DNA from 3 places in the Aliivibrio sp. S2TY2 genome. Region 3 is predicted to be linked to each of the others. Evidence: predicted binding sites of a transcription regulator. Region 3 holds the regulator's gene; each other region holds the start of a gene.
The links. The regulator PurR, encoded in region 3, represses purine synthesis genes. The targets are predictions, from matches to a motif close to TNANGNAAACGTTTNCNTNA.

Region 1: a site for PurR is predicted at 2,014-2,033, ahead of PVK63_RS09025 (uracil-xanthine permease family protein). Genes of this name have one in related genera too.
Region 2: a site for PurR is predicted at 3,541-3,560, ahead of PVK63_RS15090 (phosphoribosylaminoimidazolesuccinocarboxamide synthase). Genes of this name have one in related genera too.

Annotation. Positions count from the first base shown of each region.
Region 1 covers NZ_JARACS010000004.1:184,407-192,163, reverse strand. The annotation lists gene PVK63_RS09040 (ATP-dependent Lon protease) at 1-264, opposite strand, end outside; gene bioH (pimeloyl-ACP methyl ester esterase BioH) at 315-1,085, opposite strand; gene PVK63_RS09030 (ComF family protein) at 1,153-1,833, shown strand; gene PVK63_RS09025 (uracil-xanthine permease family protein) at 2,205-3,596, shown strand; gene envZ (two-component system sensor histidine kinase EnvZ) at 3,864-5,168, opposite strand; gene ompR (osmolarity response regulator transcription factor OmpR) at 5,572-6,291, opposite strand; gene PVK63_RS09010 (ParA family protein) at 6,502-7,242, shown strand; gene pyrE (orotate phosphoribosyltransferase) at 7,267-7,757, opposite strand, start outside.
Region 2 covers NZ_JARACS010000010.1:129,159-136,915, forward strand. The annotation lists gene hrpA (ATP-dependent RNA helicase HrpA) at 1-1,699, shown strand, start outside; gene PVK63_RS15085 (outer membrane beta-barrel protein) at 1,809-2,282, shown strand; gene PVK63_RS15090 (phosphoribosylaminoimidazolesuccinocarboxamide synthase) at 2,367-3,470, opposite strand; gene PVK63_RS15095 (YggN family protein) at 3,645-4,391, shown strand; gene PVK63_RS15100 (glutaredoxin domain-containing protein) at 4,412-4,699, shown strand; gene PVK63_RS15105 (DUF342 domain-containing protein) at 4,766-6,448, shown strand; gene PVK63_RS15110 (transporter) at 6,701-7,084, shown strand; gene PVK63_RS15115 (hypothetical protein) at 7,149-7,532, opposite strand.
Region 3 covers NZ_JARACS010000010.1:7,465-15,221, reverse strand. The annotation lists gene torR (two-component system response regulator TorR) at 1-126, opposite strand, end outside; gene torD (molecular chaperone TorD) at 362-1,009, shown strand; gene purR (HTH-type transcriptional repressor PurR) at 1,283-2,290, shown strand; cyclic di-GMP riboswitch class I at 2,446-2,527, shown strand; gene PVK63_RS14650 (TfoX/Sxy family DNA transformation protein) at 2,654-3,241, shown strand; gene PVK63_RS14645 (sensor domain-containing diguanylate cyclase) at 3,553-5,205, shown strand; gene PVK63_RS14640 (hypothetical protein) at 5,230-5,967, opposite strand; gene PVK63_RS14635 (MGMT family protein) at 6,106-6,408, shown strand; gene PVK63_RS14630 (YbaY family lipoprotein) at 6,446-6,949, opposite strand; gene tesB (acyl-CoA thioesterase II) at 7,180-7,757, shown strand, end outside.

The sequences.
Region 1 (7,757 bases), on a different contig from region 3:
TACATCATACAAGGTGCCGATGTGAGGTTTTTTTTCTGCTTTCTCTTCAAGCACATCATAACCAGGGTGATCTGATGGTTCCCACGCATCGCGTTTATGTTGTTTATCGTCGCCTTTAATCGCTTTTTCAGACGTCGTCTCACTCATCTTTGTCGTTGCCACAACAGGCTTTTTAACACGATTTTCACGTGCTACTTGTTCTGTTGGCAAATTAACAGAAGGTGCAATAAGCGGCACGCTAATACTGTTAGTTGAAAAGTTCATAAAACGTTTCCTTATCGAAAAACTAGGCGTAATAAACTAAGACAAAACCGCTATTGTTGTTGTAAAAAATAGCGCAGCTCAGCGATAAACTCATCACTGTGCGAAATAAATGGTGCGTGTGAGGCTTGCTCAAATACCACCTTACTTGAATTAGGGAGCAAGGTATCCATATCTTGAGCAACTTTAATGGGTACTAAACCATCTAAACGACCGTACATTCGACATACTGGCATCGTTAATTGAGATAGACGTTCTCTTAGATCTATATCGGCCAAAATCGCCAAACCTGTAGCTAAAGCCGCTTGATTTGGTGATGGTCTTGAAAACACCGCACGTTTTACCTGTTTTATGTCTTGTTTAGCATTTGGACTTCCCATCGCTTGCAATGCCATAAAGCGCTCAACCGTCAGGGTAAAATCATCTTTAAGCTGCTCTGTAAACTGAGATAACACCACAGGTTTAATTCCCCTCCATCCTTTTTCAGCAGAGAATCGTGGTGAGCTTGCTACGGTAATCAATTGGCTTACTCGCTCAGGTGCCGTTAACGCCGCTTGAGTTGCGATTAAACCACCAAGAGACCATCCAAGCCACGCCGCTTTTGCTGGTGCTTGAGTTAATACTTGTTTCACCATCTCATCAAAATCAGCACTGCCAAGCTCGGCACTGTGTCCATAACCTGATAAATCTACGGAGTGAACTCGATATTGCGAGCGCAGTTTCTCTACCGTAGGTTGCCACACTGCTCCGTTCATTCCCCATCCGTGAATGAGAACCAGATCGGAACCTTCGCCTTCCGTTTGCCAATAAAGAGAGCTTGTCATCTACACTGCCTATTCGTGTTCAAAAATAATGGATGGTTAAGTGTTCATCAGGTTACTTCGAAGGTCAATGCAAAAATTAGGTACAAGTCATTGCGACTATTGCCGTTTAGCTATGCCTGCTTCAGAAACGATTTGGTGTCAAAAGTGTATCGCCTTAATTCCTAAAGTTCCGCGTTGTCGGCAATGTGGCTTGCAAACCGAACATGAAACAGAGGTGTGCGGTGAGTGCTTAACCCATCCACCACAATGGGAACGCTTGTTTTGTGTGAGTGATTATACTGAGCCTTTACGTGAATACGTTGGCCGCCTTAAATACGCTCAACATTTTTGGTTAGCTCAAGATTTAGGGGTATTACTGAGTAAACAGATCTCTGACCCCGCTCCGCTTATTCTTCCTGTTCCTCTCCATTGGAAGCGTTTTTGGTGGCGTTCATATAACCAAAGTGATCATCTTGGTTGGACTCTGGCACAACAGTTTAATTTGAACGGTATGGCTTCTCGCTGTGACAACAAGATATTAAAGCGCATTAAGGCAACTCGGCCTCAACAAGGACTTTCAAGATCGTTTCGACAAACCAACCTACTTGGTGCGTTTAAAGTGGCTAAACCGATTACTGAAAAGCATGTCGCTATTGTTGATGATGTGGTGACTACAGGAGCCACGATTGATCTGCTGTGTATTGAGTTGAGAAAATCGGGGGTTGAGAGAATTGATGTTTATACGATTTGTCGAACAGGGCGGGGCTAGGGACTATACGCTGCGCTAACTAGAGACTATAGAAGCCTGTATGACTGATGTAATGATATTTTAGGTTTCAGGACGCTTTGCTTGCAGGATTCAGGGGTGCTCGCTTTTGATCTTCCTAAAACCTGAGACCTGAACCCTCGCTTTGCTCTTATAGAAGCGAAGCCGTCTACTCTTAAAAACCTTAGCAAACGATTGCTTTTCATTTGTTTATCTATAGAATACCGTCCCAATTGATTAACTACTCATTTTAATCAACCAACCCCAATAGAGATAGGTTCTGATTAACAGCAATCACAGATTGACACCTACTCACTTCAAACTCCCATTCAGCGAGCTTTGAAGACAACGTTATATTATTAGGAATATCGGCCATGACCGTTAAAAACAACACCACAAAACCATCTGAACTGATTTATCAATTAGATGAGCGTCCACCACTTCCGCAAACTTTATTTGCTGCACTTCAGCATTTATTGGCGATGTTTGTCGCGATTATTACTCCATCTCTGATCATCTGTCAGACGCTTGGTGTCCCTGCTGCAGAAACCAATACCATCATAAGTATGTCTCTGTTCGCTTCTGGTATTTCTTCTTTTATTCAAATTAAAACCTTTGGCCCAATTGGCTCTGGTCTTCTTTCTGTTCAAGGTACTAGCTTCAACTTCTTAGGCCCAATCATTGGTGCAGGTCTGGCGCTTAAAGCTGGTGGTGCTGATGTTCCGACTATGATGGCTGCGATTTTCGGCACTATCTTAGTTGCATCTACTGCTGAAATTTTCCTTTCTCGTGTTCTTGAGTACGCACAAAAAATTATAACGCCATTAGTGTCTGGTATCGTTGTGACATTAATTGGTTTAACACTTATTCAAGTCGGCCTTGTGTCTATGGGGGGCGGTTACTCTGCAATGGGTGAAGGTACATTTGGTAGCCTTGATAAATTGGCTCTTGCTGGCACTGTTTTACTTATTATTGTGGTATTAAATCGTGCAACTAACCCTTACCTACGTATGGCATCTATCGTGATAGCGATGGCTGTTGGTACTTTAGCTGCATGGGCAATGGGAATGCTTAATACCAATATGGAGCACGATGCTGAACTTATCGCGCTGCCAATTCCTATGCAATATGGCTTAAGCTTTGATTGGTCTCTGTTTATTCCTCTGGTTCTAATCTTCTTAATTACCGCGCTAGAAGCGATTGGCGATATTACTGCAACGTCTGAAGTATCAGGCCAACCAGTAAAAGGACCTATATACATCAAGCGTATTAAAGGTGGCGTATTAGCTGATGGCCTTAACTCTGCCATTGCTGCCGTGTTTAACAGTTTTCCTAACTCAACCTTCAGCCAAAACAACGGCGTAATTTTATTAACTGGCGTTGCAAGTCGTTACGTTGGTTATTTTATTGCTGGTATGTTGGTTATTCTTGGCCTATTCCCTGGTGTTGCAAGCATGGTGCAAATCATTCCTGAGCCGGTACTTGGTGGCGCAACGATTGTGATGTTCGGTACTATTGCTGCGGCAGGTGTGCGTATTATCTCTCGTGTTGAGCTAGACCGTCGTGCAATCCTAATCATGGCAATGTCTTTCTCTATGGGTCTTGGTTTAGCTCAAAAACCTGAGATCCTTCAGTTCATGCCTGAGATGATTAAGAATATTTTCTCATCTGGTGTAACCGCTGGTGGTGTGACGGCCATTCTTCTGAATATTATTCTTCCAAGTAATGAAGTACTAAAGGAAGAGCTGGACGCAACAAGTTGCTAAAGGACGCTTCGCTTAAGGGCGGACTTCGTCCTTAAGAAAAAACAGAAAGGCCGCAGATGATGATCGTCTGCGGCCTTTTTTATGCTTGAGGAGAAATAGCTAGAGGCTATACGCTGCGCTAATTAGAAACTATAAGAGCGAGTATGGCTGATGTGATGAGTTTTTAGGTTTCAGGACGCTGCGCTTGCAGGTTTCAGGTGTACTCGCTTTTGAGTTTCCTGAAACCTGAGACCTGAACCCTCGCTTTTGCTCTTCTTCGCCACTGCTCTACCCCAGCGGCAATTCAACCTGAACCTTCAACCCACCTTCACGACGGTTCGACAAACTCACCGCACCTTGGTGTTGACCAACAATTCGCTTAACAATCGCCAAACCTAAGCCCGTTCCTTCGCTACCTCTAGCTGTATCACCGCGAGTAAATGGTTCAAATACCGATTCTAATTGGGATTCATCAATACCCGAGCCATTATCTTCAATAATAATCCATGCTGTTTTGTGATCAGCAGAGACACGAGTGGAGACTGAAATCCAATCGCCGCCATAACGAATCGCATTCACTACAAGATTAGTCACAACTCGTTTAATGGCAATCGCATTACCGTGAAGAGATTTAGGGATCTCAGCTAAGTTGGTTTTGATTTCACGCTCATAGCCCCCTTCAGCCAAAATCACTTCATTAACGATAGTGTTGATATCAACATCAATGAAGTCTTGTTTTGCTACTGGCTTAAGATAATCCATAAACTGACCGATGATTTCATTACACTCCTCAGTATCTTTAATCATACTTTCAGCTAAGTAATCATCTTGAGGTGACATCATTTCGGTTGCTAAACGAATGCGTGTTAATGGAGTACGAATATCATGACTCACCCCAGCCATTAATAATGCTCTGTCTTGTTCTAGTTGCTGGATCCCTTTTGACATTTGGTTAAAAGCACGAGTTACCGCTTGAATTTCTGATGCGCCTTTTTCTGGTAATGGTTCTGGGATCTCACCTTTACCTACTTTACGTGCGGCGGTTTGCAGAGCCATTAATGGCCGATTTTGAATTTTAATAAATGCCCACCCACCCAAAATCACTAATAACGCGATAAATAGACTATTTCTGAATAACGGAGCAAAGTCTTCTTCTTGTAACTCCGAAAGCGGTATTCGCATATAAAACTCTGGCATTGCTTCTGTTTTCATCCAGAGAACATAGCTTTCAGCTCCTAATATCAAACGCACTTCTGTTGGTGACTCTAACTCCTGAGTCATCTCTTCACTTAAAAATTCAACTGGGTTCGCCTGATAATACTCTCTCATTTCAGGATCATGCTCATCATGAATACTGACACCAAGCTGCTCTAGTAATTGACGGCGCAATGGTTGGTCTAGTTGAATATTTGTTCCATTTTTCAATGTGACGTCTTCAGCCAACATTAACCGAACTTCATAAGCCAAAATGCGGTTGAATTGCTGCAAACTAGGTAGTAAAGCGTAATTAAATACAGCGAGATAAGAGAATACCTGACTAGCAATAAGAAGGGATGCGAGGAGTAAAAGGGTTCTGGCGAAGGTACTTTTCATGGGAGTTCTCTGTGGTTGTTAAGTTGAAGAGAGCTAGAAACGATAACAGCAGGTATGGTTGATGTAGTAAATTCTAGGTTTCAGGGCGCTTCGCTTGCAGGTTTCAGGAAGAACAGAGTTCAGATCACTTCGCTAGCAGAATTCGGAGGTATTAGCTTTTAGCTCCTCCCCCTTAATAAGGGGGAGGCTGGGAGGGGGTCAAGAACTAACAGCGCATAATCAAGTTAGCTATGAACTCAACTCCAACTTCACCGCAATAACCCCTCCCTAGCCCTCCCCTTATCAAGGAGAGGGAACTGTATTTTTGACGCTTCAATTACAACGCTCCCCCCTGAAACCGGCAAGGGAGCTTGCGACCGATCTGAATCCTGCTTTTGCTCTTCCTAAAACCTGAATCCCGCTCTTACGCTTCTGCCCCATCAGGAACAAACACATAACCTAATCCCCATACCGTTTGGATATAACGAGGACGGCTTGGATCTTCTTCAATCATACGGCGAAGACGAGAGATCTGAACATCGATAGAGCGTTCCATTGCTGAATACTCACGACCACGTGCCATGTTCATCAACTTATCACGCGACATTGGCTCACGCATGTTCGTCACAAGTGATTTAAGTACTGCAAATTCACCTGATGTTAATGGCATCGGCTCTTCGTTGCGGAACATCTCACGCGTACCTAAGTTTAGACGGAACTCGCCAAACTCAACCATTTTGTCTTCTGCGCTTGGTGCTCCAGGTGCTTCAATTACTTGACGACGCAGAACCGCACGAATACGCGCTAATAGTTCACGTGGATTAAATGGTTTTGGAAGGTAATCATCTGCACCCACTTCTAAACCAACAATACGATCGATTTCATCGCCTTTTGCTGTCAGCATTAAAATCGGCAACATATTGTTCGCGCTGCGTAAACGACGGCAAATAGATAGGCCATCTTCACCTGGCAACATTAAGTCCAATACCATTAGGTGAAACGTTTCACGAGCCAATAAGCGATCCATTTGCTCACTATTAGCTACACTACGTACTTGAAAGCCTTGCTCTGATAAATAACGCTCTAATAACGAACGAAGGCGAGCATCATCATCAACTACTAAAATCTTATGGTTTTCTTGCATGGGCTTAACCTCAATATATGTCTTATTTCAGTTTACTCGTAACTTTAAGCAATAGAAGTGCTATTTCATAAAAAATGAGAGGTGAAATTGTTACTTTTTATGTAACAGCTTCAAATTTTACGTATAAAATAAAGAATTAAGATAGCTTTACATGTCATATTGACTATTTAGTTAATAACAATCATGGGCACGATAGATTAGTGAGTAAATATGTTAGTCGGATATAAACGAGCACAATGCAAAAAGGTTCTGGTTATCAACCGTAAAGGTGGTGCTGGGAAATCAACCTTTGCGATTGCAATGGCATCTTTCTACGCTCATCAGAATGTAAAAACTGAAATTATCGATCTCGACCCTCAGGGTACTAGTCACTTTTGGGGAAGCAAAAACGATGGGGTTAGAACAACTAAATTTTTACCTTCTTCTAATGTGCCTTTTTCTTTAGCTTTGCGATTAGAAGCAGATACTCGAATTACGGTAATTGATTCGCCTTCTAACTTTAGTCAATTTGAGATGGAAAAATACATTTCAATGGTGGATAAAATTGTCTTTCCGGTACAACCCTCACCCATTGATGTCCACTCTATGCTAGGGTTTATTAAAGATTTAATTAAATCTCCTGCTTTTAAACAAAACAATGTTGAGCTTGCGTTTGTGATCACTCGTTGTAAAGAAAACAAACAAGGCACTGAGTTCGTCAATAAAGTACTACAACACATGAAATATCCTTTATTAGGAACCATGTCGGAAAGTCAGGCATATCAAAATATGTTTTCTGAAAAAAACAGCTTTTTGATTCATCACCCTGATTTAGATAAACCACTATGGCAAAACATGAAACAGTGGCTAAATGTTGATATGACACCACCACAAACAGCAGAGCCAGAAATAAAAAAAGTGGCTGAGCCGAAGCCAACCACTTATCGTTCTCTATTGAAAAGGCGTTATTAGTGCCTTATTGTTTGGTGTTTGAAATTAGATACCAAACTCTGCACGATACGCTTTTACCGCTTCAAGTTGCTCAGCATTACCGCCTTTTTCTTCTAAGAATGAGATCAAGTCAGTTAAGCTTACGATTGAGATAATTGAACAACCAAAATCACGTTCAACTTCTTGAATCGCAGATAACTCACCTTTGCCTTTTTCTTGGCGATCAATCGCAACAAGAACACCAGCCAGATCAGCACCATTTGCTTGGATGATTTCCATTGATTCACGGATTGCGGTACCAGCCGTAATCACGTCATCCACTAGCATAATACGACCTTCAAGAGCACTACCGACTAGGTTGCCACCTTCACCGTGATCTTTTGCTTCTTTACGGTTAAAGCAGTATGGCTTATCTGTGTCATGGTGATCCGCTAGCGCTACTGCTGTGGTTGTAGCGATTGGGATACCTTTATACGCTGGGCCGAATAATACATCGTAATCAATACCTGAGTCTGCCAATGCTGCCGCGTAAAAAC
Region 2 (7,757 bases), 120 kb from region 3:
CCAGATTAATTACGGTTCAATTGATGCGCCTGTGTGTCGTGAAATATTTATTCGTTCAGCGCTCGTTGAAGGGGATTGGAATACCAATCATAAATTCTTTAAAGACAACCGCAAGCTATTGCAAGAAGTTGAAGAGTTAGAGCATAAGTCTCGTCGTCGCGATATCTTGGTCGATGATGATCAATTGGCCGATTTTTACGATCAACGCGTAGGGACAGAGGTGGTTTCTGGCCGTCACTTTGATACGTGGTGGAAAAAAGCACAAAAAGAGACGCCTGAATTACTTAATTTTGAAAAAGAGATGTTGTTCCGTGGTGACGCAAGCCATGTAACGGATCTTGATTATCCAAATTTCTGGCATCAAGGTAATTTAAAGCTGAAACTTAGTTATCAGTTTGAGCCGGGGCAAGACAGCGACGGTGTCACTGTTCATGTACCATTGCCAATTTTAAACCAAGTAACCATGGATGGCTTTGATTGGCAGATCCCAGGGTTGCGTCATGAATTGGTTGTTGCGTTAATTAAGTCCTTACCAAAAACGATTCGTCGTAATTTTGTGCCAGCACCAAACTATGCAGATGCATTTTTATCTCGTTCAACGCCATTTGATGCACCGTTATTAGACAGCCTTGAAAAAGAGCTACGTCGTATGACAGGGGTAGAAGTGTTACGTGAAGATTGGAAGTTAGAACAAATTCCAGATCATTTAAAAGTAACTTACCGAGTGGTTGATCACCGTAATCGTAAATTAAAAGAAAGCCGCGATCTGTTTGAGCTGAAAGACGGTTTAAAAGACAAAGTTCAAGAAACCTTATCTCAAGTTGCAGATGATGATATTGAACAAAAAGGGCTTAAAACATGGAGCTTTGGTGAACTGCCAACGCTTTATAAGCAGAAACGTGGTGGCTTTGAAGTAAAAGCGTATCCAGCGATTGTTGATGGTAAAGACAGTGTTGAAATAAAACTGTTTGAAACAGAAGAAGAACAACATAATGCAATGAAGGCAGGCCAGCGTCGCTTAATCCTTCTTAATGTACCGTCACCAATTAAGTACTTGCATAGCAATTTACCAAATAAGTCAAAACTAGGGCTGTACTTTAACCAATATGGTCGAGTAATGGACCTGATTGATGACTGTATTGCTTGCGGTATTGATAAATTAATCGAAGAGAAGGGTGGCCTTGCGTGGGAGCCTGAAGCATTCGAGAAAATGAAAGAGTACATTCGTGCTGAGTTGGGCGATACGGTTGTTGAGATAGCAAAACAAGTTGAAACGATTTTGACCACAGCGTTCCAGATCCAGAAAAAGTTAAAAGGTCGTGTTGATTTAAGCATGGCATTTGCACTTTCTGACATCAAAGCACAAATCGAGAACCTTATCTTTAAAGGATTCGCGACAGAGTGTGGTTGGAAGCGATTAGCAGATATTCATCGTTATATGAAAGCGATTGAGCGTCGAATGGAAAAATTACCAATTGACCCTAATCGAGATCGAATGCATCTACTTAAAGTGGAAGGGATTAATAATGATTATAAAGAGTTATTAAATAAAATTCCTAAAGGGCAACCAATTCCAGATAAAGTCAAAGAGATTCGATGGATGATTGAAGAGCTGCGAGTGAGCTATTTTGCACAGCAACTTGGGACACCGTATCCAGTTTCTGATAAACGAGTCAAAAATGCCATTGCTGATTGCTAAGGTATCCCCTAGACTATAGGTAATTCCGGCATATTAATTGCTTTACTATAAATAAGATTAAAAAGAGCGGCAAAGATTGCCGCTCCCTTTTTTAAAAATAGGATTGAAAATGAAAAAGACACTTTTAGCGTTAGCTTTAGCAAGCGTATCAGTAACTGCTGCTGCGGATTCTCTAATTTACGGTGGCCTACAAGTTGGTTCTGCTGATTATGCTGGTGATAGCTCAACGGTATACGGTGCACACATTGGTACTGGTATCCTTCCGTTCATTGGTTTAGAAATGGGTGCTTGGAACTTAGGTTCTTATGACGTTGCTGGTCAAACTACAGACGTTACTTCTGTAAACTTTGCAGTTAAGCCAAGCATCGACTTTGGTCCATTACACGTTTATGGTAAAGCGGGCATGCACAGCTGGGAATCTAAAGGTTTCCTTAAAAATGACGGCGTTGATCCATTCTTTGGTTTAGGTGTTGAATACAATATCTTACCAATGTTCACTGTTGGTGCAGGTTACAACAACTTTACGGTTGACGATAAAAATATCGATTTCGCATCTGTTAACCTAACAGTGCACTTCCTATAATCATCTGATTATTAGAACAGTAAATACAAAAATGGCGACCAATGCGGTCGCCATTTTTTATTCATAAGATAGAGAAACTAAAAGTTAATCAACTAATTGATACTCTTCTTTCAATACTTTGATAATTTCGGCTTTTGGATTATCACTAAGCGTAATTGGTGCGCCAGTTATTTTAGCTGCGATCTCTAAATAGGTTTTAGATAAATCCATCATCGCTTCTAAAGGAAGTGCGTTATCTTGAGCTAATGCAGAGCGTTCTTCCATACGATTCTTATTTAATAAGATATCAGGCTCATCAAAATGATTTAATAAAAACTGACGGAAGCCTTCTTTAGAGTTTTCGATAATGTGCCCTGAGCGATAGGCGTTTTTATCCCAAATACGAGAAGAATCAGGCGTACCTACTTCATCCATATAAATCAGTTTTTCATTACCTTCAGCATCGTTAACGTAACCAAATTCAAATTTAGTATCGACAAAGATTTGGTCGATTTTGTTTAATGCTTTTGAAATAACGGCAAAGCCTTCTTTTAATAATTTCTCATATAATGCGATGTCTTCTTCGCAAGAAAAATTAAACTTAGCGTAGTTATCTTCGATGTTTTTACGAGTGATATTTACATCATCAACTTCCGGTACGTCATCAATGCCTTTTAAAACACCTTTGGTTGATGGTGTTAGTAGCAATTCAGGTAATTGTTCGTCTTTTTCTAAACGCTCAGGAATTTGAATACCACAGAATTCACGCTCACCATTTGTATATGCACGCCACATTGACCCAGTAATATATTGGCGACAAATCGCTTCAATCATAACAGGCTTAGCTTTTTGCACTATCCACACAAATGGATGAGGAATATCAAGAATATGGCTATCAGCAAGCCCGTTATCTTTAAATAATTGGAACCAATGGTTAGAGATAGCATTTAATGCAGCACCTTTACCAGGAATTCCTTTAAGTCCACCTTCGCCGTGCCAAATACAATCGAATGCTGAAATACGGTCACTGATAACCATGATGGCAAGAGGTGCATCTGCGGCAACGTTGTAGCCTTTTTCTTTAATAAGGCGACGACTGTCTTCTTCTGTTAACCAATATACAGAGCGTACTTTACCACTGTGTACTGGTTTATCAGTGCGGATCGGCAGATCATCATTAACAGCAAGTACTTGTTCGGAAAGACTCATTATAGAATTCCTATATAAACGATTTAAATACAGGGAGCATCATACCAGAACTATTTATGACTACCAGAATAAAAGCAAACGTTTGCTATTTTTTGTATTAAAAATCCGAGTTGAGCTAATGAGTGTCAATCAGTTACACTCAGCGAAAGGGAAAAATCAATCAATAGGGCGCTTATGCTAAGTAAAAAAATCATTGCTTTAGGTATGTTAGTTGTAACAAGTAATACTTGGGCGGCTATGTGTCCAGTGACAGTAGAAAATGATCTGCTACTAACGCCAACAGGTGAAGTAAAAGTAGATAAAGCTCAAGATAAATTGAGAATTGATCAAAACGGCCGTGTCTTTGTTAATGGTGACGAACTTGACTTAACACAAGAGCAGAAATTAGCCATTGAAAAATATCAACAACAAGTGGTTAGTTATATGCCTTCAGTGGTTGATTTTGCTGATAAAGGTATCGCCGCTGCCAACGATTTTGTGAACGAAATAGAGATCTCATTTGATGCTGAAGGCTCTTTTGATTCAGTTAAGAACAAAATTGATGAATATGGTGTAACAGCAAAGCAAAAATTTTACAAAGGAAAGGACTTAGTGCTTGAGCATGACTTTTTTAAAGAAGTCGATACAACATGGAAAAGTGATTTCGAAGTGATGATTCAAAGCTTGGATAAAGAACTATTTGCTAGCGTATTTAATTCACTGTCTGACAAAATGCAAAATGGTGAACTTAACTTTTCGGAGTTACAGCAGCAATTTTCTGAGGTTCAAACGTCAATTAAAGCCAAAATGAGTGAACATAGTAAAGAAATAAAAGAAGACGCTCAAGAACTCTGTGATTCAGCAAAAGAGATAGCGGAAGAAGAAAAAACGCTGCATCAATTGATCCCTGAACTGCAACCATACCCAGTTTTTACCATTTAATTTAAAAAAAGAGACAAAAAATGATCGATACAACTCAAACCATTATATTTTCTAAAACGGTATGTCCATTTTGCGTTAAAGCCAAAGCGATCTTTGACGATAAGAATATAGCTTATAAGGTATTAACCTTAGATGTTGATTTAAGCAAAGATGAAATGGTGTCATTAATTCAAGAGAAAGAAGGGATTGCGGTAAATACCGTCCCTCAAATTTACTTGGATGGGAAATACATCGGTGGACATGACGATTTAGTGGCGTTTTATGAGCGTCAAGAGACTGACATGGATCTCGATGCTTTTGAACTGTAGAATACAGTTAACTAATTAATATTTACGTCAAAATTATAAGCGTAATAAATACTATGAGTGATGGATATGTGGGATTCTCTTCTAACGTTAATACAGGATGATAATGCAGTTGTTTTGCGTTTTCCTGAAAATTTTCAGCCGGATGCTGAACCGACTCTAAAAGGGTTTAAAGATTCATTAGAAGAGATAGGTGCAACAGGCTTCTTTTTTGATGAGAAGAGCATTACCTCAATTATTCATGATATGAAAAGTGGAATGATCACTAATCATCAAAACCGTCAAGTTGCTGAGCGCCGTGATGCGGAAGTATTTCTTGCGTTAGAAGAGCGTGATATGAAAGCAACGATGGCAGTAATTGGTGCTTACGGTGGGCGTGATATTCAAAGTAGCGATATCATCTCAGCACTTACAAACATGGAAGTCACTCGTGGTATTAGTAAGAATGCACTAAAGAAAGTTATGTTTTTGAGCCGTAACCTAACAGCAGGTGAGAAAGTTTCTCTTGTTGTTGCTAAAGGTAAAGAGCCAATTGATGGTGTAAACGCAAGCTTTGTTCCTCTTGTTGAAGATTTTCGTGAGCAAGCATTAAAGCCTCAGGAAAAAGAAGGGGAAGAAGATAAAGTCGATATGCGAGATTTGGGTGAAACGATCACGGTCGTTGAAGGTGATGAGTTAATTCGTCGTATCCCTCCAACAACAGGCACTGATGGTTTTACTGTTACAGGTGAAGTGATCCCTGCTACGCCTGGTAAAAATACAAAGCTTCGTGCTGGTAAAGGCGCAACCATTTCTCCAGATGATCCTGAGTTAGTGATAGCAGCAACATCAGGCATGCCTTGGATTAACCAAGATGGGGCAGATGTTGATAATGCACTGTGTTTAAATAATGTCGATATCTCAACCGGCCATGTGAAATTTAAAGGCAGTGTTATTGTTAGTGGCGATATTGCCGCAGACATGATCGTAAAAGCAACTGGCAGCGTCACTGTCGGTGGCTTTATTGAATCAGCTGATGTGCAAGCGCATGGTGATGTAATTGCCATGAAAGGCATCATTGGTCACCAAGTAGAAGATGGTGAAGAACATACTTGTTTTGTTAAAGCAGGTGGTAAAATTACCTCAAAATTTGTGCAATCAGCTAACCTGCAAGCGTCAGGTGATATTGAGTTAGGTCTACATTCCATTCAGAGCTTTGTTAAGAGTAAAAGCTCCGTTACGGTTATGGACAAATCAGGTCGAAATGGTTCGATTGTTGGTGGGGAAGTATACGCAGGCTCAACCATTACAACGGTGAATTTAGGTGCAACAGCAGGTACAGAAACCTTAGTAAAAGCCTTTACACGCTTCGATAAGTATAAAGAAAACATTGCTGATTTGAATGCAAAATATAAAGCTGCTCAAGAGAACACAATGAAAGTGGTTCGAGCTGAAATGGACTTAGCAAAAATTCCAAAATCTGAACGAACGCCAGAGCAAATTGAACGTGTTCAAACTATGAAAGAAGACTCGAATAAAGAGATTGCACTTTCAATGAATCGATTCCAATCTGCTGAAGAAGAGCTAAGAAAACAACTAACAGAAAACGTAGTTAAAGTGACTGAGAGAGTTTATCCAAAAGTCACGATTCAATACTCTGATGAGCAAGTAACAACAAAACGTGAACATAGCCCGTGTAAGATATACTTCAATGAATATGAAATAAAAATTGACCCAATCATCTCAAAAAATACCAATTTGATTGCAGATTAATACTTAGGTAACACACCTTAGTTAAGTCCACTTAAACCGCTCATTGTAGCGGTTTTTTGTTGCCAAAATGTATGAGTGTAAACAGTCTGTTAGTACGATGATAAGGTTAAGAGCTAAGAATTATTAAGTGTGATCTGCATCCATTTTAAAACTTGCGACGATTCTAATATTGAGGATACTTATAGCCATAAATGAAACATTTGTGCTGTTCAATAGGATGTTGAAAGTAGATGTGGGAATATCGAGGCAAATATGGCTAATATGATCGAGTTTGATTACAGTTCGTTTTTAATTAACTCAAGCAAACAAAAATGGACATTTTCACAAGCACTGAAAAGCATGATCCCAACCTTTGGAACCGTGTGGAATGCATCTGTTCATGATAAAACCCCAATACAAGAAAGACTACGCTTAGAAGCGCTGCAAGTCCTTTCGTCACATATTAATGATGAGTCAAATATTATTCGTCTTATCCGTTTAGCTCGCATTGAAGGTATTACTGATTTACAGGTAAAACTGCCTTATATACTCGATGATGAGCAAGTTCGATATATTCTAGATAATACTCATACTGAAATATCTCAATCAAATGCTGAATTTGATCTTCTTTATGTTCACTTGCTCAAGCAATCGTAAGTAAGAGTCGTACCATTCGTGCCCAAAAACAGCATGAATTGTATGACCTAATGACCTATATCTTTTAGTGGATAACCGTTAATTTACGATTTAGTGTTAACCATTGAGAGTCAGAAAAATAGTAGCAATTAGAGTTGCAGATAATCGCGCTCGCAGTACCAAACTGTTTTGCTTTTTCAATCGTTTCACTTTCAGATAAATGGTGAGATGGCTTTAATCTCACCAATCGATTTAATTCAACCCCATGAGCGAGCAAAACGTCAGTACTTGGTATAGAAGTATTGGCAGTAATAAAAATCCACTTATTTTGTTTCGATAAACTTTTTAAGATCTGTATGAAGTGAGATTCACACTGTGTGTTCACTAAGCTTGCAGCACTAGTAATATGCTGAGAGATTGCGTGATTAAATGAGTTTGAGTACGTAGTTAATGATATTGCTCTGTTCATAATAAAATACCTGTTCATCCATACAGTGTGTATTTATACAGTACTTTTATTTTGGTTACTGATCAAGCTATTTTTTATTTTATATATAGTATAAAGCACTCTTTAAGTTTAGATGCTTCATTCTAACTATCTGAAATTAATGCTTATTAGATAAAATTGATTAAGAGTAAACAGCTTTGCTGGAGGTTTGATATAATGGAAAACAGAATTTTTAAATCAAAAGCG
Region 3 (7,757 bases):
CAAAATAGTTCGCATTTCTGCACCTGTTTCAGCCTCGCTCACTTGATATCCCTCGGCTTCAAAATAGCCTACAAGTTTAGAGCGAGTTACCACTTCGTCTTCAACAACTAAAATGTGATAGCTCATAATTTTCTCTTTTTATGGTTATTTGGATGGTTCTTATCTTATTCTATTCATATTTTGTAATAATGCCAATTTTCAATTGATATATCTGTGATTTGTTTGATTCAAAACAAATCTTAACCAAAATCCGGCTTTAATCTTTACATATATATTTATACACGCTGTTAATGATAGGTGCTATTCCTTTTCACACTTATCCAGTACAATTCCCATATAAATTTTTTGGAGTGACGAATACATGAACGAATTGACTGCATTTAACGAACAACGCGCTGAAATTTACTGGTGGCTGTCAAGTTTATTAACAAGCGAATTAACCGCAGAACAATTAGAAGAATACAATAGCTTTGAAGTTCGTACATTTTTATCAAACTTAGCTGAAACCGCAGAATTATCTAGCTCAGTGAGTGCTCTAATTGAAAAGTTAAATCAATTACAAAAACGTGAAGACGCACAACTTGAACTTTCTGCCGACTTTTGCCAAGCTTTTTTAGGTTCAGATAAAAGCAGTGCCCTACCTTATGCATCACTATACCTTGATAAATCAGGTCTTTTGAATGCAAAACCAGCACAAGAAATGCGTGCACTATTAGAGAAATATAACATCGCACAAAAAGCTGAATTTAATGAGCCTGCCGATCACATTGCCATTGAACTTGATTTTCTTGGTAATTTAATCGTAATGACAAACCAACAAGCTTCTGAAGAAGAATTTGAAGCTTACATGGCCGCTCAGTTAAACTTCATTAATGAGCAACTCTTATCATGGACACCACGCTTTAGCCAAATCTGCCAAGAGCGAGATGACTTCGGCTTCTACGCAGCGGTTACACATTTCTTAGTGACGTTCTTACAGTTAGATGCTGCATTCCTTACTGGTGAGTAATTGAGTCACTCATTTTGATGATATAAATTAACAAGTACGTGATATAAATCAGATTACAACTAGAATTTATGAAATCAATAATTGTTTGCACTATACTTTACCTATAGTATGTGTACGCAAACGATAAAATTAAAACATTAAATAAAAGCCGCATTTTTAGCGGTTTTTTTCATTTATCAGGGCCTATTTATCTTCCATCAGTTCTTTAAAAGAGCAACACCTATTTTGTTGGAACATAAATAGCCCCTTATTTAACTATGTTAAGGCTTAAATATGGCTACAATTAAAGACGTTGCAAAATTAGCAGCGGTATCAACAACAACCGTATCTCACGTAATAAATAAAACTCGCTTCGTCGCTGAAGCAACACAAAAACGCGTGTGGGAAGCTGTTGACGAATTAAATTACGCACCAAGTGCCGTAGCTCGTAGTTTAAAATGCAACACAACACGAACTATCGGTATGCTAGTAACGCAATCATTCAATCCTTTTTTTGCAGAAGTAATGCACGGTGTTGAAAATTACTGTTACAAGCAAGGCTACACATTGTTTATGTGTAATACCGAAGGTGATCTAGAAAAGCAAAAACATTACATCCGTATGCTGGCAGAGAAACGAGTAGATGGCTTACTTGTTATGTGTTCTGATCTAAATGAGCAACTTCTTGCTCTTCTTGAGAAAAACACCGAACTACCTATGGTTATCATGGACTGGGGCCCAGACAGCCCACACACAGATAAAATCATTGATAATTCAGAAAAAGGTGGTTACTTAGCGACTAAACATTTGATTGAAAAAGGTCATACTGAAATCGCATGCATTACTGGTCAAGCGGATAAAGCTACATGTAATGAGCGAATCCATGGTTTTAAACGTGCACATGAAGAGGCAGGATTAGCCTTTAATCCAAATTGGATTTTAGAAGGTGATTTTGAATGTGCTTCTGCAGCTAAAGCGATAGATAAACTAATCGCAATGGACAAACAGCCAACAGCTATATTCTGTTTCAATGACATTATGGCATTAGCCGCGATTAGTCGAATTAAACAGTCTGGTTTACGTGTACCTGAAGATATCTCAGTGATTGGATATGATAATATTGAGTTATCTGCTTATTTCTCTCCACCACTCACTACAATTCATCAACCTAAGCGAAGAGTCGGAAAAACTGCGGTTGAAATTTTATTAGAGCGTATAAAAGATAAACATCACGAGCGTCGTATTTTTGAAATGCAGCCTGAAGTAGTATCTCGAAATAGTGTTTTTGATAAGACTAAATAATAAAGTTTAAATTTACAAAACAAGAACAATCAACGTCATTTTCAAGGAAAAGTTGAACCAACTTAACAAAAATGACGTTAATTTTATGGAGCAAGATCACACTTTTGATTTTTTTTGGTCTCTTGACTTATTGATTGCTATATCATCATCCAAAGTCACGAACAGGGCAAACTGTGCGAAAGTGCAGGACGCAAAGCTTCCGGCCTAAGTTTTATATAGGGTAGCGGGGTTGCCGATGGCAAGTATTCTTTTATGCATTGTTAATTTTTACTTTAAAATAACAATTCTATATTTTGAACTTGCTACTATTTCCTCGGGCTCAGTTGTTTAGTGACATAGACTTACTAACCGAGAATTATTGCAATGGATAAACCAGTACTAAAAGAATCACTCCGTCTCCTCTCCTCTCTAGGAAAGATCACTTCACGTTCTATGTTTGGTGGTTTCGGTATATTTATCGACAGCACTATGTTCGCACTTGTCGTTCAAGATAAGCTGCATTTAAGAGCAAGTGATGACACTATCAACTTATTTAAAGAGCAAGGATTTGAACCATACGTTTATAAAAAACGTGGTTTTCCTGTTGTGACCAAATATTTTGCAATTTCAGCAGAATGTTGGAAAGAACCTGATTCAATCTTATTACAAGCGGTTATCGCTCTAGATGTCGCTAAAAAAGATAAAGAAAAACAGAAATCAGAAGGTCCATCTCGAATTAAAGACCTACCAAATTTACGATTAGCAACAGAACGAATGCTTAAAAAGGCAGGTATTAATACTGTTGAAGAACTTCGTGATACAGGGTCAGTTAACGCATACAAAGCCATTCAGCAAACGCACTCTAGCAGTGTGAGCGATGAATTACTTTGGTCTCTTGAAGGTGCGATTAAAGGTACTCACTGGTCTGTTATTTCATCTGATACCAGAGATGAATTAAGAAAGCAGTTATAGAATAATTCACTCTATCTCAGTTTACTTCTGAATAGTAAATACAGCTCTTTATTCGACAATAAAGAGCTATATTTCATACTCTCCCCTAAGCTATATTCGCTTAATTACACGACAAACCTAAAAATAGCGCATACCACTTACATTAATTTAACTTTTATGTAAATGCTCTATTCTTTTCTCGATTATTCATATATCCTATATAGTACTGCAGACCATTAAATGGCCTAGTGAATTATCGGATACCTTAGATGAAAAAAAATACAATCAGTAAAAAATGGCTCTATCTACCTATAATATGCATGATAATTACCATGTCTCTTGGCCTTTTTATTTTCAATTCAACACTTTCTAATTGGCTTGAAAATAAAGTTGAAGGTGGATTATCTGAAGAAGTATCGCGAGTCATAACAAAAATTAAAGATGATAATATCTCTTTCTCAGATCTAACTGCGCTTGATATCTATGTTAAAACTGATATTGAGTTAGCGAAAGAAGATCACATCACTCTCATCAAATCTAACGGTACTCCAATTGCCGATAGTGACATATCTTTAGTCTCTACGTTAAAGCTAGAGAATCATCTAAATCGTAAAGAAGTCATTGATGCTAAAACTACAGGGTATGGCACAACAACGCGCTTTAGTACATCACGCTTCAAAAATTTACTTTATGCTGCACAATCATTTGATTATCAAGGGCAAACTTATATCCTCCGAGTTGCAACACCATTAACTCGAATTGATGCCATGGTTGAAGAGTTAATGAATATTCTTATGATTTTAATGGGGATCAATATCGCATTAGTTATCGCTTCATCCCTATTAAGTAATAAGCTTATTCAGCAACAGGTAAAAAATGAACAAGACTTACAAGAAGAACGCATCGACCAACGAACTCAAGAAATTGAGCTGTTACACCGTTTAGCTAATATGTTAGCCGCTTGTAATTCAATAAATGAAGCTCAAATGGTTGTGGAGGATATTCTTCCTCGTATTCTTGGGGACGTTAATGGTGTTGTTTCATTAATGCGTTCATCTCGCAACCAGTTATTAGTTAAATTAGATTGGGGCGGAGCATGGCCTGGTAACAAGACATATGCACCTGAAGAATGCTGGGCTTTACGTAAAGGTAAGTTCCATTTAGCCAATGATAAATATACTACTCTACCGTGCTCTCATATGTCAGCAACAGGAACGGATCAAACACTGTGCATTCCCCTGACAGCTCATGGAAACACTATCGGTATGATGCATATTTACCTTGGAGAAGAAAAAGAGCTCGCAGCTAATGTGCAAAAGTTGGCATTTACTGTGGCTGAACACCTTGGTCTTGCTTTGGCTAATTTAAATTTACAAGAAAAATTGCGAGAGCAAGCCATAAGCGATCCATTAACTGGTTTATACAATCGCCGTTACTACGAAGAGACCATTAATCAAGAGATAATGCGTGCTCATCGCCATAAACAAGAAATGTCTATTCTTATGCTAGACCTTGATCACTTTAAACGCTTTAACGACAACTATGGCCATGATGCCGGTGATTACGTATTAAAAACCATTGGGACACTACTTCTTAATACCATGCGTGGAGAAGATACCATTTGTCGACTTGGTGGCGAAGAGCTCGCTATTATTTTACCAAACACCAACGCAGAAGGAGCTCTTGTTGTAGCAAACGGATTATGTACGGCTGTCAGTGACCTTCATCTTGCAATTAAAGAGCTTTCACTTGGTAAACTAAGTGTTTCTATCGGTATTTCTACATACCCTAAAAATGGACAACAATCAGACGACTTAACCAAACTTGCTGACATTGCTTTATATGAAGCAAAAGGTCGCGGCAGAGATCAAGCGTGTCATTATGATGATTTAATTCAATCTTCTGAAGAAACTAAAGAAGCTATTGAATTAAAATCTAACGATATAAAAGAAGAAGTAACAACTGCCGTATCCAGTAACGCTTAACCGTAATAATTATAGATGGTGAACCTAATCTGTTGGTTCATCATCTACCTGCATCATAAAATCAGTTATCCAACCAATCATTAAAATCATCAACCACGAGACCATCACAGAGGTAGGTACCTCGAACTTGGGTGAAATAATTAAGGTGGCAAATGCTATAACCGGTAAAAGCCATGACAGCATAGTAAGCCAATCACGATACTTTGAGCTACCAACACTCTGTAAACAAACAATAAGGCCAGTAATAGACAGAGCTACCAATGCCGCATGTTGCAAGCCACCTATCCATAATGGAACGACCAAAACCAGAGGCCACCACGCATTTCGATTCACTGGTTTCCAACTTCTCGCCGCTACCCAAACTAAAATAACACTGATAATCTGAATCAATGTTAAAGACGCAGCCCCTTCTAATTTGCCTTCATACTGCAACGCCATTATTCCGGCTTCCATCGCCACCACTACTGCAATAATAAAAGCGATTAAATGGATACTTTTTCGTCGTGAAAAGACCACCATCAACAATGGAAATAGAGTCCAAACAGAGATAGATAACGATAAAGGCTGCTCACTTAATGTCCAACCAAATAGCGAAATACCACTCACTAACACCCAAGTAGCCACGCCCCCTTGAGGAATTAACCACAGCATTGGAATAGCCAAGGCCAATAAAGGAAGTTCACCTCCGCTAATCCCAAAAGCCAATACGCCAACAACAACAAGTAGAATACTTAATATAATTGATAATACAGTCAAAACCATCTTCTCCCTCCTTGGTATCAAGCGGTTTACTTTGTTACTATTTCAGTTTAGCGGTAATAATTAGCTTTATCACTGACTCACCTCACTTTTCTAAGATAATACTTATCTGAATTGGCACGCATTAAGGTATTCATTTCAATGGACGAATTTGCTCAAAATATTTATACAAATCTATATTATGTGCCAAAGGGCCGAGTGATTACTTATGGACAACTTGCAAAATTGGCAGGCTTTCCTAATCATTCTAGACACGTAGGAAAAATATTATCAAAACTGCCAAAAGAAACGCAATTACCATGGTATCGAGTTGTTAATGCTCAAGGGAAGATATCATTACAAGGTGATAGATTTGAAAGACAGAAGCAATTACTTGAAGAGGAAAATATATTAATAAAGGATAATGGAAGTGTTTCAAACTTTAAACAAGTAGTTATGCCTTAAAACATAACTACTTATTTTTATATGCTACTTTTCAAAATTATTGACGAACGCCTTTTAGCATTAAGTCTTGTTGCATGGTTTTTGCTTCATCAGTAATAACGGCGTAGTTAGTATCTGTTGTAAAACGTAACTTACCATCCACTTTGATTGTTGCGCGTACAGAGTAGCGATGATTTGCTTGAATATCTGCTGTATCAAACTCTAAAGAATAATCAAATGGAGATGATTTTTCTGCGGCCTCAAAAGTTTGCTCAGAAATCGTTTTTGATGGTGCATCAGCTAATGATACATCAGCCAGTGTCACTGTAATAACCGCATTTGCAGGCAATGCAATGCGCTCACGGTAACCAACACTACCCGTAACTACTTGTGTCTCAGCCACTTCAATTACGTCAGTATTTGCAGCATCAGTTTGAGTTACTTCCTCTTGAACTACAACTTCTTGTTTTACCGTTTCTTTTTCAGATTTATCTGTTGAATTACAGCCAACCATTGTAATCCCTGTAGCCACCGATAACGCCACCAATAATGATTTTTTCATTTTATTCTCTCTTTGTTATATATTTTGATAAAAACGACATAAATATAAACCTAATATATTAAACTGTCTTCTCATCGACTCTATCTTTGACAGAAAACTAACTCAACGACCGTAAAATCACACAGTCCTGATGTTATCTTGACCAAGTTAACATATTGTTTAACTTATTGAACTCAAACTGAATCTACCTCACAATAGAATAATTACGTTACTGGTACTAAGGCAAAGAAATGAATAAAGCATTAAATGAGTTATTGACCCTCCTACAGCTAGAACAATTAGAACAAGGTTTATTCAGAGGGCAAAGTGAAAACCTTGGTTTACCGCAAGTTTACGGTGGTCAAGTCATTGGCCAAGCGCTTTCAGCTGCTCGTTACACCGTAGATAACGCAAGAACGGTACATTCTTTTCATAGCTACTTTCTTCACCCTGGTGACCCAGAAAAAGCGATCATTTATGATGTTGAAAATCTAAGAGATGGTCGAAGCTTTAGTACCCGTCGTGTTAAAGCCATTCAAAACGGCCGTCCAATTTTCTATTTAACCGCTTCTTATCATGGTGATGAACCTGGTTTTGAGCACCAATCATCAATGCCTGACATTGCTGGCCCTGAAAACTTTGCTTCAGAAACGCAATTAGCAGAAGCAATTAAGCACGTACTTCCACCAGCGGTTCAGAAAATATTTTGTGGCGAAAAACCGATTGAAGTTCGCCCTGTTAATATCGTTAATCCATTAGCACCTAAAAAAGCTGCACCAACACAGCATTTATGGATCAAAGCAAACGGTGATTTGCCAGATAACCAATT